DNA from 3 places in the Lysinibacillus sp. FSL W7-1291 genome. Region 1 is predicted to be linked to each of the others. Evidence: riboswitches for the same ligand, from Rfam matches in the RefSeq annotation. Region 1 holds a riboswitch; each other region holds the start of a gene.
The links. A riboswitch is a leader RNA that binds a small molecule or an ion and turns the genes downstream of it on or off. The one in region 1 is predicted to bind cobalamin.

Region 1 (6,120 bases):
AGCAGGGAATACTCGCGAAAGGAGATGAAATACTCTCGTTCGAGCAGCGAATACTCGCGGAAGGAGATGAAATACTCTCGTTCGAGCGGGGAATACTCGCGGAAGGAGATGAAATACTCTCGCTCCAGCAAGGAATACTCGCGCAAACAGGGTAAATATTCTCGCTCAAAGCAAGTAAACACCCGCGCAAGCAAACGGCTTCGCGCGGGCAGGATCACCTACTTACAGACAATGCATGGCTGCTTGTGCTTCGTGCCAAGGAACAGAATATCCTTTGCCCTTCGCACAAAAGATGCTGGAGGAGCTGTATTCTGGGTCGGCATTTTTATCGTAGCCCATGTGCGAAATAATTTCCTCTGCATTATGGCATACATCATAGCCATCAAATTGGAGTGTGAGTGCGCCCTTACCATTGGTATAGGCCGCAAAGGTTGTGCTATAGCTCATTAGGGTGGCGACGGGCGCTCGTCCCGTTAGCACAACATCTGTTTCGGATAAGATGGGGTCATCGAATGTACCAGCAGCTTGCTGTATGTCGCTCATCATGCGGCCGATAAAGTCGTTCGAAGCCTTCATTTTAAAGCGATAATAAGGTTCAAGCAGGATGTTCTGTGCTTGCTCAAGTCCTTGACGTAGCGCACGGAAACTAGCTTCTCGGAAATCGCCGCCCGATGTATGTTCATTATGTCCGCGACCTGTTAGCAGTGTAAAATGAACATCTGTCAGAGGGAAGCCTGTGAGTAAGCCATGGTGATCACGCTCAAACAGGTGCTTTTCAACAAGGCGTTGGTTGCCTACCGATAAATGATCCGCATGGCAGGCATTGCTAAATGTATTACCTACTCCTCGCGGATTGGGCTCCATTAGTAAATGAACTTCTGCATAATGCTTGAGGGGCTCAAAATGACCATAGCCTGTCACCGTCGTCACAATGGTTTCCATATATAAAATTTGGGGCTCGCCAAAGGAGACCGTTAATGAAAAACGCTTCATTAACACTTCTATCAGTACCTCCAACTGAATAACGCCCATAATGTGCACATGGATTTCCTGGAACTTTTCCTGCCAAACCACACGTAAGGAAGGCTCTTCTGCTTCTAGTAAACGGAAAATTTGTAACACTTCCTTGATATGCTGATGGCCCTCATATTGAACCTTTGCCTGTAGCGTTGGGACAAGCTCATAGGGCTGTGACAGCATAGTAGTGCCGATGCGGTCTCCAATATTGGCCTGACTAAGTCCTTTAACAGCAAAAATCTCTCCCGCTTCAACCTTTTGGACGGTATCAAAGCGACTGCCATTATAGAGGCGAATTTCAGTCACTTTTTCTGTCACTTCTTCAAACGAAAATTCATCCCGAACATGTAAAACGCCCTTGATAGCCTTCATAAATGTTAAACGCTGGTGGCCGTCATGACGAATTTTAAAAACCTCCCCCTCAAACGGTGCATTCACTTCAAAATGGGTGTCTGTTAATAGAGGGAGCTGGGCAAGCAATTCCTTGATGCCCTCATCCTTTAGGGCAGACCCTGTAAAGCAGAGGAAGGCACATTCCTTTTGAATCATGGTCTGTAGCTGAGTAAGACATTGCTCATGCTCCAATGACTCATTCAAAAAGGCATCGAGCAGCTCTTCATTACGCTCAGCCAACCATTCCATGATGCTGCTTGAAACATAATCAGTACGAAGCGGTTCATCGACGAACAGCACCTGCTGGGAACAATCCTTGCGGAGCTGTGTCATAACGGCCTCCACATTGGCTCCTTCGCGATCAATTTTATTGATAAAGAAGAATGTTGGGACATGGTATTTGCGTAAAAGCTGCCACACGGTTTCCGTATGACCCTGTACGCCCTCGACCGCACTAATGATAATAATGGCATAATCCATCACACGAATGGCGCGCTCCATCTCAGGGGAGAAGTCGACATGCCCTGGTGTATCAATCAACGTGTATGTATCGTCGCCTATGTTCATGCGACCTTGCTCGGCAAAAATGGTAATACCACGCTTGCGCTCTAGCTCATGATGATCGAGAAAGGTATCCTGATGATCCACTCGACCACGAGCTTGAATGCTTTGTGTATGAAAAAGTACTTGCTCAGAGAAGGTTGTTTTACCTGCATCCACATGCGCAAGTACACCAATTGTTTTGTACATAACATATCCTCGTTTCTATCTATAGCTATCTTTTCATTGTAACAGAATACTAGCCTATATATTTCTTGTAAAATAGTTCGTATTTTTGTCGAAATAGTGCTAATATAATGATGATTATATATTTAGCAACATACTACTGATTGAGCTACAAATTTTCTTCTGCTAGTCTATCAATAGTATTAACCATTATAGAACGTATTGGTGCAAATGGCATTTGTCATTTGCTTAAAAGGGAAATCGGTGCAATTCCGATGCTGTCCCGCAACTGTAAATGGGGAGTCTGTACAGCATGCCACTGTAGTTTAACTATGGGAAGGCGTATAGATGATGAACCTAAGCCAGGATACCTGCCAGTATGTGTTTTTTGACTAAGAACCACGAGGATGGGGATAGTGATAAAGGTAATGTACCGTTTTTTCACTATGCTACTCTCTTGGCGACAAGAGGGTTTTTTTATGCCCTTCCCACGAATCCTGGTAGCAAAGAAGTCTTTGATTTCTTTCTATAGATGAACAACAAAGGAGAAAAGGACATGAAGAAATGGAAAAGTTTATGGCTGGTGATGGTCATTGCCTTGGTCGCTGTTTTAGGGGCTTGTAATGCAAAGGACAAACCTGAATCAGCAACGCAAGATGAGAAGGTTGAGCCATCTGAGGCAGCAACGGAAGTAACCATTGACAATAATGAAACAACTCAAACATATAAGGAAGCACCTACAAAAGCGATTAGTTTAAATCAGCATGTGACAGAGATTATGCTAGCGCTAGGCTTAGAGGATTCCATGGTAGGCACAGCTTACTTAGATGATAAAATCTACGAGCCCCTACAAGAAGCATACGATAAAGTGCCTGTGCTTTCTGATCAATACCCAACGAAGGAGCAAGTAATTGATGCCGAGGCTGATTTCTTATATGCAGGCTGGAAGAGTGGCTTTGGTGAAAAGGGTGTTGGAACACCGGAAGAGCTTGAGGAGTTAGGCATTCATACGTATTTACATACGGCTTCCAATATGACAAAGCCAACACTAGAGGATATTTTCACTGATATTCGTAATATCGCAAAAATTTTCCGTATTGAGGATCGTGGAGAAGCCTTAATTGAGCAAATGACGCAAGATGTGGAGGCAATTCAAGCTAAATTACCAAAAGATAGTGAGAAATTACGTGTTCTCGTATTTGATAGCGGTGAAAAGGATGTCTTTACAGCTGGTCAAAACTTTATGAATGAACTAGTGTCAATCGCTGGTGGTCAAAATATTTTTGGTGATGTGGAATCAGGCTGGACAACCGTGTCGAAGGAAGATGCGGTAGACCGTAATCCCGAGGTAGTTGTCGTGATCGATTATGGTGAAACAACGGCCGAACAAAAGATTCAATTCTTAAAAAATGATCCAGCATTAAAGGAGATGGAAGCTGTTAAAAATGATCGCTTTGTCATCCTGCCACTGTCAGCTGCGTCTGAAGGCGTTCGTGCGGCAGAGGCTATTGAAATTTTAGCGAAGGGCTTCTATCCTGATAACTTTTAAAATTCCGAGCTAGCATTGTGCTAGCTCCTTTTTCATAAGGAGCGATATCAATGAATGCATTTCAGAAAAACGTACCAGATCAAACATTTGAAACACTTAATCGTCATGGCGAATTTACACGCTTAGCTGTCAGCCCGGGTATTATTAATAAGCATTATACGCCTGCACAATTTCAAAAAATAGCAGAGATTGCTGGCGAAAAGGGGGCGATTAAGTATTCGGCCTCCTATAGTATTTTAGTGTCCATTCCAACGAGTGCCGTGACAGAGGCTATGCAAGCCTTACGAGAAGTGGGTCTTTATGTTGCACCATCAGGACCCATCATCGCGATGAAGGCCTGTGATTTTTGTGATGGTGAAAAGATGGAGGCTGCTCCGATAACCGAACAGCTTTATCATGCTTTAGAGGGGATCGAGGTACCTGCAAGAGTACGTGTTAACATCAATGGCTGTGCGTCAGCCTGCTACAATGCAGTCTATGATGATATTGGACTCGTTTATCAGCAGGAGAGCTTTGATGTTTATTTAGGCGCTGTACCGATGGGGGCAAAGGCGCAGGCGGGCATGTTATTTGCGAAAAAGGTAGGTGTCGAGCACATTGAAGATTTTTTGCTACAAATGATGAACCTTTATAAGGAACATGCTCGTCCGAATGAACCCTTTTTTAAATTTTATCGCAGAACAAAATCAACCGAATATTGGGAATTAGTAAAAAAATCAATTAACTAGCAGGAATATTACTTAGGGTGTCGAAGTATTGTAGTAGAGTACAGAAAATGACAATACAAAGGAGCAAGAACATGACATCGAAACAAGGGATTCAACCAGAAGATCTTTACCACTTGAAATCAGTAGCCGATCCACAGCTCTCACCTGACGGGACTGAGGTAGTTTATGTTGAGACACGTGTTGATGAGAAGAAAAAAGATTATGTCTCGAATTTGTTTTACATAAACCTGAAGAACAAAACACCACAGCAATGGACATTTGGGGAGGATAGAATAAGTTCTCCTATATGGTCACCTGATGGTAGTCAAGTTGCGTTTTTATCCACTAGAACAGGCAAGTCGCAAATTTATGTTCTTTCAAAAGCAGGCGGAGAGGCAAAGCAGGTGACATATTGTAAAAATGGTGTGACATCACCTGTGTGGTCACCATGCGGCAAGAAAATGGCCTTTTCTATCAAGCTAGGTAAAGATGAAACGATTTTGGATAAGGTAACGGATGAAAAGAAAGAAGAAAAAGAACTAAAGCCTCTAGAAATAGACAAGATGAAACATAAATCGGATGCTGCAGGTTTTTTGGATATGGAGCAGTTTAGTCAAATTGCGATCGTCCATTTAGAATCGGGCGAGTTAGAGCAAGTGACGAAAGGAAACAATCATGTCCATCTTGGTACATGGTCACCTGATGGTCAATATATGACGTACTTAGCTGATGTAGCAGAGGATACAGATTTTTCATTTAAGAGCGATATCTATTTATTAGATGTAGAAACAAAGCAAGCGCGTCCGTTAACAGAGGGAACAGGTATGTATTACCAAACGTCATGGTCTCCAAACAGTCGCTTCATCTCTTTCATAGGTAGTGAAAGAGAATTTGAAAATGCTACACAAGCAAAGCTATGGCTCTATGATTTGCAACAAAATCTGCTGACATGTGTAACAAGTGAATTTGACGCCCCTATTGGGGATTTTGCAATCGGCGATTTTCTTCAAGGTGTGGTGTCACCACGTGTTCAATGGTTGAATGATAATCATAGCTTCTACTTCCAAGTAACAGATCACGGTAATGCTGCGATTTATTTCGGAAATATAGATGGTGAAATCTATCCAGCTATTCACGATGATCAATATGTCTATGGTTTTTCACTTGATGCACAACATGATCAAGCAGTCGTAGCCATTAGTACAACGACGAATCCTGGCGATTTATTTTTCGTCAACCTAAAAACGGGTGAAAAAGAACAGCTGACGTCCATCAATGAAGAATTTTTAAAGACGAGAGCATTAGCTGTTCCAGAAGCCATTGAATTTGAGGGAGCAGAGGGCTGGAAGGTAAATGGTTGGATCATGAAGCCAGTTGGTTATGAGGAAGGGAAAAAATATCCTCTAGTGCTTGAAATTCATGGCGGGCCACATGCGATGTATGCCAATACTTATTTTAATGAGTTCCAAATTCTAGCTGCACAAGGATTTGCGGTGCTATATACGAACCCACGTGGCAGTCATGGCTATGGTCAAACGTTTGTTGATGCAGTGCGTGGTGATTATGGTGGCAATGATTATGAGGATCTAATGGCGGCTGTGGACTATGTGCTGGAGCACTATGATTTTATTGATGCAGACCGTCTTGGAGTGACAGGTGGGAGCTATGGCGGCTTTATGACCAACTGGATTGTTGGCCAGACGAATCGCTTTAAAGCAGCTGTGACGC
Region 2 (6,120 bases), 160 kb from region 1:
CTTTCTTTCAAGGAGGACTAGCATGGATACATTAGAAAACAAAATGACCATTTTTACACCTGAGGACTTTCAGGAGGAGGAAGGGCTCATAGCAAAAACCGCAGAGCTGTTCATCAAACAAGATGTCGCTACTAATATGGCAGCTATTGAGCAGCATCAATATGACATCACTCGTCGGTTATTTCAAAAAGCTGGTGATCTTGGTTTACTAGCCATCGAAATACCCGAGGCCTATGGAGGGCTAGAACTTAATAAAAAAATTTCCGGGTTAGTTGCAGAAAGGATGGGCTATGGCAGCTCATTCAGTGTATCTTACAATATTCACGCAGGAGTCGGCACATTGCCCTATGTCTATTTTGGCGATGCGTCCCAAAAGCTGAAATACCTACCAAAGCTAGCTTCAGGTGAATGGATTGGCGCTTACGCTCTGACGGAGCCAGACGCAGGCTCAGATGCACTACATCCCAAAACAAATGCCATTTTAAACGAGGACGGCTCTGCATGGGTAATAAATGGTGAAAAGCAATGGATTACCAATGCACAGCTAGCAAATCTCTTTGTTGTTTTTGCGAAAACGAGTGAAGGCATGACTGCATTCATTGTAGAACGTACATTTAGCGGTGTATCTATTGGACAAGAAGAGGAGAAAATGGGCATTAAAGGCTCCTCGACTGCTACGCTTATTTTACAGGATGTTGTCGTGCCGAGGGAAAATGTTCTTGGCGAGGTTGGAAAAGGCCATAAAGTAGCGATGAATATATTGAACATGGCACGCTTAAAGCTAGCTTTCTCCAACATCGGCACTTCCAAACAGGCACTTCAGTTAGCTGTAACGTATGGTAGGGAACGGAAGCAATTTCACCAGCCAATCGTTCATTTTACCATGATACAGGAAAAACTTGCGGATATGGCAACCTCCATCTATGGGGCGGAAAGTGCTGCATACAGGACAGCAGGAGAAATAGATGATGCGATGGAAGTTACGGATAAAGAGTCAATGGTTCAAAAAATAGCTGATTTCGCTCTGGAATGCGCACTCAATAAAGTCAATTGCTCAGAAGTGCTTGGGAAAATTGTAGATGAAGCTGTACAAATCCATGGTGGCTATGGCTATATGCAAGACTACGAGGTTGAACGCTTATATCGTGACGCTAGAATTAGCCGTATTTTTGAAGGAACAAATGAAATCAACCGTTTAACAATGGCGAAGCTACTATATAAGAAGTATTCACAAGCAACATCTACCGAAAATGCTCCAGTAGCATATCAACCAGCAGAAAAGAATCAGCAATACATCCGTCTTGCCAAGTACTTAATGCAAATAGCCATCGCTGTCATTGCTGACGCACAGATTCAATTGGAGCAAGAGCAGGAATATATGCGTCTGCTAGCTGATATAGCAAAAGATATTTATGTTATGGAAGCTTCTTTACTGCGGACGGAAAAGAACGCATGTGACAATATGAAGCATTTGATGACAGATATTCTTTGTCAGGAAGGCTATCGTAAAATAGAAAAAAGGACAATCGACATTATTTGTGCTGCTGAAACAAATGAACAAAAGCGAAAAACAAGGTTAGATCATATTCAGCGCTTAAACATCCCGCTCCATCAGAATCTCTTTATGAAAAAGCGAGAGATTGCAAGAGGGATCATCAACAATCCAAAATCGATCAGTTCATTATCATAAACAGGAGGGAAAATCATGGTTGATACATTTGCCAATGTTAGTAAAGAAGGTGCCATCACGCTTATTCATTTAAATCATCCACCAGCAAATACGTTGTCATCAGCTTCTATTGAACATCTTCGTGTCATTTTTAAAGAATTAGCTGAGGATGAAGAGACGAGAGCTATCATTGTGACGGGCTCTGGACGATTTTTTGCTGCGGGAGCAGATATAAAGGAATTTGTTGCTGCCTTTGGGCAACAGGATAAAGCATTACAAATGGCTGAGGCAGGCCAAGCGCTATGTGATGAAATTGAAGCCATGAAAAAGCCTGTTATTGCTGCTATTAATGGGCCAGCCCTTGGAGGAGGACTGGAGCTAGCGTTAGGCTGTCATTTCAGGATTGCTTCAAGTAATGCCATTGTTGGTTTACCAGAATTAAAGCTTGGCTTACTGCCGACATTCGGAGGCACTCAACGACTGAGCAGAATAACAACGCAAGCAAAGGCTCTACAATTAATTTTAACAAGCCAGCAATTAAGTGCTGACGAAGCACTACAACTAGGTATTATTCAAGTGGTGACGGAGCCAGATGAGCTTCTGCCAACTGCCAAAGCCCTTGCTCAGTCTTTTGTTGAGGGCAAAAGTATGACAAGTGTATCCCGTACAATTGAATGTATAATTCAAGGTGGGAAGGATCATCTCCAAAAAGGGCTGGAATTAGAACGAACACGCTTTGCTGAGTTATTTTTAACAGCGGATGCTAGAGAAGGCGTTCAAGCGTTTATAGACAAAAGACAGCCCAACTTTAAACATTTGTAAGGGAGGAAACTACTATGACAAATGAAGTAATATTTTCCGTCAGTGATGGTGGCGCAGCAAGCATTACGCTGAATCGTCCTCAAGCTTTAAACTCACTTTCTATAGAAATGCTAAAGCCCATTGGTGAGAAACTAAAGGAATGGCAGGCGAATGATCAAATACACTTGATAATTCTAAGAGGTGCTGGCGAAAAGGGCTTTTGTGCTGGGGGTGATATTAAAACACTCTATAAAGCTCGCTCCAGTCAGGAAGCTTTCCAAAATGCCGAAATCTTTTTTGAGGAAGAATATCAAATAGATAAGGCAATCTATCACTACCCAAAGCCTATCATTGCTTGCCTTGATGGCATTGTCATGGGAGGTGGGGTTGGTTTAACGTATGGGGCTAGCCACCGAATTGTGACAGAGCGAACAAAATGGGCTATGCCAGAAATGAATATTGGCTTCTTTCCTGATGTTGGAGCTGCCTATTTTCTAAATAAAGCGCCTGGCTATGTAGGATATTACTTAGCTTTAACAGCTTCGATCATCCAAGCTGCAGATGTTCTCTTTGCTAATGGTGCAGATAGCTATATGACGAGCGATCATTTACAAGCATTCCTCACACGCATTGAACAAACGAACTGGCATACAGTGGAAACTAGCACAGCTCTAAAGCAATTAATAGAGGACTATTCAAGTACACCAACAGCAAACAGTGAGCTTGCCAGCCTTCAAAATAAAATCGATCAACATTTCTCAAAACATACAGTGGAGAAGATAGTCGAATCCTTAGACAATGACCCAAGCAAATTTGCACAAGAAACAAAGCAGTTGCTTCTATCTAAATCTCCATCATCCTTAAAAATTACATTAAAGCAGCTGATAGATGCTCAACATAAAACGGTAGAAGAATGCTTTGCGACTGATTTAATTTTGGCAAAAAACTTTTTAAATCATGAGGATTTCTATGAAGGGGTTAGGTCTGTCGTCATTGATAAGGATCGAAATCCTCAGTATATCTATCAAACATTCGCTGATTTTACAGATGATATACTTGAAAAATTCTTTCAAGACAGTAGTGAAACCGTAAAGAAGTAAGAACAATGATATCTTCGCTCAATAAATGCTGAAACCATCTACTTGTTAAGAGGTAGGTGGTTTCTTAAGTGTTGTTCTGTAGATTTTCATAGGGTTTTGTCAGAGAACGTAGAATGATATGTTATACTATAAAAAACGGAATAAAAGGATAAAGGTACAAATTCAATAGAATTTGTTTAAAAGGGAAGAACGGTGAAAAGCCGTCGCTGTCCCGCAACTGTAATTAGGAGCACATTTTAAAAACCACTGTTATGTATGTAATGGGAAGGGAAAAATGTGTGATGATCATAAGCCAGGAGACCTGCCTTTATCTAGTACAGCCAAAACCTACGCGGATAGGGGGTGTTGAGTGTGACGAATTACCTTCATCATACTCATAGTGCGACAACCAAAAAAAGAGTCTCTATTCAATATAGACGACTTATTTTATATTGGTTGAAGAACTATGAAGTATGTCAGTCATAGCTAGCATCTTCCCATTAGGGCAAGATGTTTTTTTATGAATAAATAGGGGTGAACAAGATGACATCACATTCAATTTCATTTTATATAAATCAGTTAAAGCAGCAAATTATGAACAACCTTTCTGGTGAGCATATTAGGCCTTTACAGCTTTATATTAGGAAGTTAATAGAAGAAAACCCAAATGATTATACATCTATTAATGATACCTATTTAACGATCAAGCTTGAATTAGTCGAGACATGTCATGATAGTAGATAAAAAATCTGAAGACATAATGGACAACATAGATATGAATCAAAAAGTTTTATATAGAAAATTGGATCATTTTGAAATGGAAAGAGGCTTGGTATTAGAAAGTTTAGACATTTTTCTAAGATGGAATCAACAAACACAATACCTTTCTGAAGACAAGCTTCAAAAGCTTTGGATGAAACTGGTAAGGAAGTATAAATTCTCTCTCGATGAATGGGAAAGAACTGCTGGTCATACAAATATCCATGCTTATCTAGTGAAGGAGCAAGGACATGGGTTACAAAAGTTGATGCGCTTTTACAAAGATCGCCACGGCATAAAATGGTTGGAAAATGCATTTCATTATGGAATGTCATTACTCATTGAAGTTGGAAAAATGCCTGGATTAGAAATGTTTTTCCTAACAAATTTAATATGTTACAGATGGGAAAAGGATTATTTAGAGGATGCAGATGTTCAACAGTTTTTTTGTCATTCAATAAATGGTAAAGTGAAGGAGGTCTATGAAAGTTTCAGGGCTTTCGATCAAGAACAGAATCTGTTAACCGCAACTACTCTCTATAAACTTTTATCAAAATATAATCCTCATTTTCAAGTGAATTCGGCAGCAACGCCTGAATTTTATAAGGAATTGTCCTTATTTGTCGAAATCGAGTAATCCATACGTTCGACATGTCAAACAGTCTATTATTCTTTAGAATATAGGCTGTTTCTATGTGAAATACGCTAGTATATTTAATGCTCATAGATCCGTAGTAACAAAAAATCTCGTACATAGTTTAGATACATAATGAATTAAGATATAAGTAATAGATGGTGAAATTCCTTCGAAAGTTATAATTGAAAATAATGAATAATCAAAAAATAAAGAAGTTTAGAATCTAGATTTACTTTTTATATGAAGGATGGTACACTTAAAACTATTGAACAACAACTATATATTGTGTTCGTTTTATATAGGTGCTACTATATGTAGTTTAAAAGGGAAGTTCGGTACAATTCCGACGCTGTCCCCGCAACTGTGAAGCTGACAATGATTACAACCACTGTGCATTCGCATGGGAAGGGAATCAGAGGATGAAGCAAAGCCAGGAGACCTGCCTCTATAAAACAATTAATCATTTCTTCGGGGATTAAGAAATGGGAACGTCAGTATTTTTGGTATGGTAACGTTTCCATTTAGCTATCTCTCTAGAGGAGATAGCTTTTTATTATATGAAAAGAGGGATTTCTATGAAACTTTATACGAAAACAATCTGTCCAAAATGCCTTTGGGTAAAATCTGAATTACAACGTGCAGGACTTGAGGCAGAAATCGTCAACATTGATCACGATGAACAAGCTAAACAAACAATAATCGATGCAGGTTTTTTAAGTGTGCCTGTTTTAGAAATGAATAATACATTTATAGGAGATGTTAAGGACATAGTTTCTCATATTGAGATGATTGTTCTATGATCGTTTACGCAAGTCGTACAGGAAATGTCCGGAATATTGTTTCCAAATTAAGGGCAGAGTCTGTTGAGCTCTCTGAGGAATTACAATTGAATAAGCCTTATCTTTTAATTACTTATACTGATGGCTTAGGCGATATCCCTGCAAAAGTGGAACGTTTTTTAGAAAAAAACAGAGATTTTTGTAAAGGAGTAGTTGCCAGTGGCAATAGTAACTTTGGGCACAACGTATTTGGGGCTGCTGGTGAGAAAATCGCTGCTACCTATCATGTACCCTTAGTGAGAAAATTAGATTTACGAGGCAATCAAACAGATTATGAAGCCATACAAACGTTTTATGAAACGAGGGTAATAAGATGAAAACCTATTTAAAGCTAAA
Region 3 (6,120 bases), 1.6 Mb from region 1:
AAATCAAATACTTACTACGTTTCACATTGACACCTAAATGCTTCGCGCGCTCTTCACCATATAACAAAACATTTAGCTCTCGTCTTTGCGTCCAAAGCATAATGGAACCAACAATAACAAATGGCGTGATCATTTGGACATATGGCCATCCACGCATTGACACAGAACCTAGTAACCAGCCAATTACTTGGCGTAGCTCTTCTCCAGATAAAGCGATCATTAATGAAATGAGAGAACCTAGAAATGAGCTAAAAATAACACCTGTTAAAATTAACGTTTCCATCTTCAATGAACGGTCTACCATTCTAGCGAAGCTCATGACCACTACCATCGTGATGATTGCGCCTATCATACTAAAAGTGGGTAGGGCATACAAGCCTACGACCGGTATAGATATACTAAAAAAGATCGTAATAACAGCACCAACAGATGCCCCCGACGAGACGCCTAATGTATATGGATCTGCCAATGGGTTTTTTAACAACCCTTGGAAAGCTGCTCCAGCAATGGCCAAAGAAGCTCCCACTAGTCCCGCTAACAACACGCGTGGCAGACGGATTTTCCAAAAGATATTAGCAGCTGTTTCATCAACTGCTTGATTCCATAAAACTTCTAACGGAATATGAACTGAGCCTATCGCTACGCCACACCAGATACTAATGACAAGAAGCGTACATGTTAGTACATAGGCTAGTGCTATTTTTTTCACTTAAATACCTCTGGATAAATAGCTTTTGCTAATTCTTCAAGACCTTCTCCTAAACGGGGACCTTGACGACTTGTTGTGCTTTCATCTACTTGAACGATTGCCTTATTTTTCACGGCATTAACAGTATCGAAACCAGCACGTTGTGGTATTTTTGTTAAAATATCTGGTACATAATGATATGTCACAACGATGACATCTGGGTTTTTCGCAATAATTTGTTCTGAACTAATTTCATACCAATCCTTCGCATCTGCCGCTACGTTTTCTGCATGAATCATGTCCAGCATAGCATTCATAAATGTGCCATTACCCGCCGTATAAATAGTAGGTTCATCCGATGCTTCGACTAGCACTTTTTTGGGTTCGACATCCTTTACTTTTGTCAGAACATCTTCCACTTTTTCCTTCATATTAGCAATAATTTTTTCAGCCTCTGGTAATTTCCCTGTTGCACGACCAAGCAGCTCAATCGTTGTGTAAGTTTCATTAAAGTCTTGTGCATTTTTTACAACAAATACTTTCAAACCTGCTGACTCAAGCTGTTCAATCGCCGCTTCTGAAAGGGACATGCTAGATTCATGCGAAAACACGATATCTGGCTTTAAGGCAATAATTTTTTCAATATTGTACTCCATGCCCCCAACTTTATCCTTTTCAGCGACTTCTGGTGGATAATCATCATTGTCTGTCACCCCAACTATTTCATCATTTAAACCAAGTTCAAATAATATCTCTGTGTTACTTGGAATAAGAGAAACAATTTTTTCAGGCGGTGCTTCAAGTGTAACATCCTTGCCAATGGCATCTGTTATGGTCATTGGGAATGTTGCTTCATCCACCTGTGGAGTCTCTTGCTGTGTTTGCTGCTCCGTAGCTACTGGCTTGTCATTTTTGGCTTCTTGCCCGCATGCTGCTAACAAACCTACTGCTAAAAATGCTGATAATCCTATTTTCCAAAATTTCTTCATATGAATCCTCCTTTGTTGATCCGTGCGTCAATTGGTTAGAAATATTTTCTCCATCAAAATAAGACCCCTCACCTTCGAATGATGAGGGGTCAAAATCGCACCAAAAAACTGATACAAAATCCACCACCCTATCCTCGTAGGCTGTCATGTCTATACTATAAAGGCAGGTCTCCTGGCTCGTGCTTATTGCGTTTTTCAAGCCTTCCCGAAATCTTCAGTGGCATTATTTGAAAAAACTCACACTTACAGTGGCGGGACCGCATCGGAATTACACCGACTTCCCTTTTCACTTTACTTAAGTAAAGAACCTTTATAATATTCAGTTGATTTCATTATACATGAAAATAAAAGAAGTCGCCTCCATTCCAGACGACTCCTTGGCAATTATACAATTTCAGAAAAATATTGTACGGTTTTCATTTGTGCACCTATTTGTCGCAATGACCACGTTTGCTCTAAATAGATATCCGCTAGCTTTTCGTACTTCCCGCCAAATTTTAGTGCCCATTCCACCGCTACAACACTTTCATAAAGATGGGCCATCTTTTTCGCTATATCTTTGGCTTCAAAAGTTTTAGTTGCTTCATCTAAAGCGCTAAAAATTTGTAATGTAGCCGCAAGATTTACCAACTGCTCTTCCACAATTTGCACTAGTGGACTATCCGCTAGCTTCTCTAGCCTTGTCTCCATTTCACGGACAAACAGTTCATGTGCATGGAATTTATCCACTAAACGAATAAGTTCTAAAGCCAAAATATTTGCCGTTCCCTCCCATACCGTCAATACTTGTGCATCCCTTAGTAAGCGTGGTGTTACAAAGTCTTCAATATAGCCATTACCACCATGTAATTCAATCGCTTCACTAGCATAATGAACGGCTTGCTCTGCCGTTTCCTTTTTCATAATGGCAATATATAAACGATTCATAATGAGATCTTGTTGTGTTCCCTGCCCACTTGTCACTTTATCGTATAATTGAATAAGATCAAATACTGTCGCTACTTCCACATGCAGCTTAGCAGCAAACTTCCCTAATGTATCCTGGATCATTGGGTATTGTGTTAAGGGCTTGCCAAATGCATATCGATTGGTCACATAATGCTTTGCCTCTAAAAAGCCTCGACGCATAATACCAATCGATGCGACTGCATTACAAATTCTTGAAAGATTTAGTGCTTCTAGCATGTAATAAATCCCTTTATTTTGTTCCCCTACAATATAAGCAAGGGCACCATCAAACTCTACCTCGCCCGATGGGACTGCTCGAACGCCTAATTTATCTTTCAATCGACGAATACGAAGATGATTAGCCGTACCATCTTCATTATTCCATGGAACTGCAAATAACGTTAACCCTTTAGAGCCTGCTTGTGCGCCTTCTAAACGTGCCAACACCATTGCTACGCCACACATACCTGCATTGGATGCGAAGTATTTTTCTCCATAGAGACGGTACTCATTGCCTACTTTTCTGGCCTCCACAACATTCGCCCCAACGTCTGACCCTCCTTGACGTTCTGTTAAAAATGTTGCTCCTTCGTATAGCTCCGTCTCTCCTGTTGCACAAACATGTGGCAAGAAACGCTGCTTTACATCCTCATCAGCATAATGATCTAATAGATAAGCCGTAGCCATCGTCAAAGTCACGGGACAATAAAAACCGGGCTCTGCATGAGATAGTAAATAACCTTGTGCAAAGCTATAGACATAATTCCCTTTGTGACCTAACTGTGGAATTTCTTTGTGCACGTAGCCAACAATTCCCGTATTATATGTCTCTTCAATTGTTTTTTTGTAACCGTCATTCACCCAAACCTCTGATACCTCTTCTCCATAAGCATTATACCGTTCAAGGCGGGGCTCTCCCTGCCGATCAGTATGTTTTGCCCTTACGTCAATATCACCTGCACATAACTCACCGAAATCTGTCAGTTCTCTGTGTGCATAAGACAAAAACTCTTTATCTAACATCATTTCTAACACTTTTTGAAGCGTTTCTTCCTCTGTAAAAAAGTTTGTTGCACGCATTTCTTCCTGCTGTAAAACCTTCATGCTATCTCACCTCTTGTCCTTTCAAGGATTGTTTTAAAATTTTGCCTGAAGCATTGCGTGGTAGCGCTTCCACTTTTTCGAAAATACGTGGTAGTTTATACTTCGCAAGCCGTTCCTCTAAATAAGCTTTCAATGCATCCTCATCTATGTCTTGTTTCGTAGCATATACAGCCTTCACGGTTTCCCCCCATTGCGGATGTGGTATACCAATGACAGCAACTTCAAATATCCCTTCAAAGCTTAATAGGCAATCTTCAATTTCCTTCGGATAAATATTGACACCACCTGAAATAATGACATCTTTTTTGCGATCCACAATCCAAATAAAGCCGTCCTCATCCATCCGAGCCAGATCTCCTGTTTTTAACCACCCATCAATGTAAGCAGCCTTGGTTGCTATTTCATCCTTGAAGTAGCCAAGCATATTACCCTCACCAAATAAGACAATTTCTCCTACTTCGCCCACATTTACATCTTCTCCATTGTCATTGACAATACGAAGCTCTGTGCCAAGTGGCGCCCGTTGGCCAATACTCCCAGCCTTCGTTTCATGCTCCTTGCCAAATAACAGTGAGCCACTCGGACCCGCCTCTGTTAATCCATAAACACAGGTTAAATTAGTTGTTCGGAATGCCTGTTGAATGAAGCGAACCTCATTTTGAGATAATGGTGCTCCACCATATACCCACCACTTCATGGAAGACAAATCAGCCGTTTGTAGCCTCGGCATCTGAGCCGTTAATAAATAAGCAACAGGCGCTCCAAAGAAATGCGTCGTTTTTTCCTGCTCAATGGCATCGATAAAAAGGTCTGGTGTAAAGGTTGGTGTTAATACGCTTGTTGACCCTACAAATACGCCCGCCATTAAAAATAAATGCAATGGTGCTGAATGAGTTAATGGCATCATGAGCAATATACGGCTTTCAGGTTTCACTTCCATTTCAACAGCAATCATTTGTGCCACTGTTAAAATATTACGGTAGCTAAATAACACACCCTTTGGTTTTCCTGTCGTACCAGATGTATACAAAATAGTCGAAGGGTCATCTTCTTGTAGCTGGCAATCAATTGTTTGTGTGCTCGCATTTTGAAGCATTGTTTCGTAATGCTGCCAACCTGCTTTTTCTTGGCCGGTTTTAATTTTTAATGGTACAGCAGCTAGTTGTTCCACTGCGGCAAAAATCGCCTCATGAACAACAATCGCCTTCGCTTCGGCATGCTGTGCCACATACTCTACTTCCTGCAATGTAAATTTCGCATTGACTGGAACAACGATTGCCCCGATACGCTGAATAGCAAAATAGCTTACAACAAACTCTAAAACGTTCGGCATAAAGATTAAAACCTTATCATCCTGACTTACTCCTTGCTCTAGCAAAGCATGACTAAAACGTGTTACTTGTTCATCTAAATCACGATAGGTCACTCTTCTGCCATGACAAATAATGGCTTCATTTTTTGGATACTTACGGGCATTTCGTGCTAACAAACTGGAACTATTCATCATGCATCTCTCCCTTTAAAGTAGCTAATTTTTCACTAAACATGCCTTGCATTTGCTGTAATTCCTGTTTCATTTGCGTCAGCTCAGCAATTTTACTCTCAATCTCTTGAATTTTTTGTTCTCCATACTCTACTGTTCGCTCTAATTGCTGAATACCTGAGCGATCAAAATCAAAAAGTAAAACCATCTCTTTGATTTCCTCCAGTGAGAACCCGTAACGCTTGCCTCTGAAAATAAGCTTGAGCTTCGCCAATTCTTTTTTTGAAAAGGTTCGTTGATTGGTAGATGAGCGATCGGGACGAAGAAGACCAAGTTCCTCATAATAACGAATTGTGCGAGTAGACACATTGAATTCCTTTGCTACCTCCTGAATCGTCTTCAAAATCATCTCCCCTTTCCTTATTGTCAACAGTATATCATTGACGTTGACGTAAACTTCAACAAAATTTTCGAAATTAACAGAAAAATTAAGTTTGAAACAGCTAATTTTTAGTGCTATCCGTTCCTTGTGCCTTTTTATCTTTCACATTTACTGTTTTATCAACCACTTTTAGAATGTTATCGCCCATTTTTGGCCTTCTAGCCACTAAAAAACCCCTAACATTCGTCATGTTAGGGGCTTAAAAAGTATTACATTTTTTCTGGTGCAGATACGCCGATTAAACGTAGTGCATTAGCAATTGTTGTGCGTACAGCTGTAATTAATGCTAAACGAGCCTCTGTTAACTCCTTGTTGGAAGCATCCAATACTTTTTCTGCATTGTAGAAGCTATGGAATGTTGCTGCTGTCTCTTGAATATAGTTAGCGATTCGGTGTGGTGTACGGTGTTTCGCCGCTTCTGCTACCACTCTCGGGAAATCGCCAATCTTTTTCAGTAAATCAATTT

Region 2: another riboswitch for cobalamin. It lies ahead of NST76_RS11225 (hypothetical protein); the one in region 1 lies ahead of NST76_RS10465 (ABC transporter substrate-binding protein).
Region 3: another riboswitch for cobalamin. It lies ahead of NST76_RS02510 (ABC transporter substrate-binding protein); the one in region 1 lies ahead of NST76_RS10465 (ABC transporter substrate-binding protein).

What each region holds. Positions count from the first base shown of each region.
Region 1 is NZ_CP151994.1:2,133,549-2,139,668, forward strand. Features, by position in the region: gene NST76_RS10455 (hypothetical protein) at 1-146, opposite strand, end outside; gene NST76_RS10460 (translation factor GTPase family protein) at 223-2,160, opposite strand; cobalamin riboswitch at 2,343-2,530, shown strand; gene NST76_RS10465 (ABC transporter substrate-binding protein) at 2,693-3,685, shown strand; gene NST76_RS10470 (precorrin-3B methylase) at 3,736-4,413, shown strand; gene NST76_RS10475 (S9 family peptidase) at 4,485-6,120, shown strand, end outside.
Region 2 is NZ_CP151994.1:2,297,669-2,303,788, forward strand. Features, by position in the region: gene NST76_RS11210 (acyl-CoA dehydrogenase family protein) at 23-1,690, shown strand; gene NST76_RS11215 (enoyl-CoA hydratase-related protein) at 1,706-2,491, shown strand; gene NST76_RS11220 (enoyl-CoA hydratase/isomerase family protein) at 2,506-3,570, shown strand; cobalamin riboswitch at 3,706-3,894, shown strand; gene NST76_RS11225 (hypothetical protein) at 4,093-4,293, shown strand; gene NST76_RS11230 (hypothetical protein) at 4,280-4,945, shown strand; cobalamin riboswitch at 5,229-5,407, shown strand; gene NST76_RS11235 (glutaredoxin) at 5,521-5,745, shown strand; gene nrdI (class Ib ribonucleoside-diphosphate reductase assembly flavoprotein NrdI) at 5,742-6,101, shown strand; gene nrdE (class 1b ribonucleoside-diphosphate reductase subunit alpha) at 6,098-6,120, shown strand, end outside.
Region 3 is NZ_CP151994.1:528,350-534,469, reverse strand. Features, by position in the region: gene NST76_RS02515 (iron ABC transporter permease) at 1-709, opposite strand, end outside; gene NST76_RS02510 (ABC transporter substrate-binding protein) at 706-1,677, opposite strand; cobalamin riboswitch at 1,822-2,004, opposite strand; gene NST76_RS02505 (acyl-CoA dehydrogenase family protein) at 2,062-3,729, opposite strand; gene NST76_RS02500 (long-chain-fatty-acid--CoA ligase) at 3,731-5,233, opposite strand; gene NST76_RS02495 (MerR family transcriptional regulator) at 5,226-5,615, opposite strand; gene argS (arginine--tRNA ligase) at 5,864-6,120, opposite strand, start outside.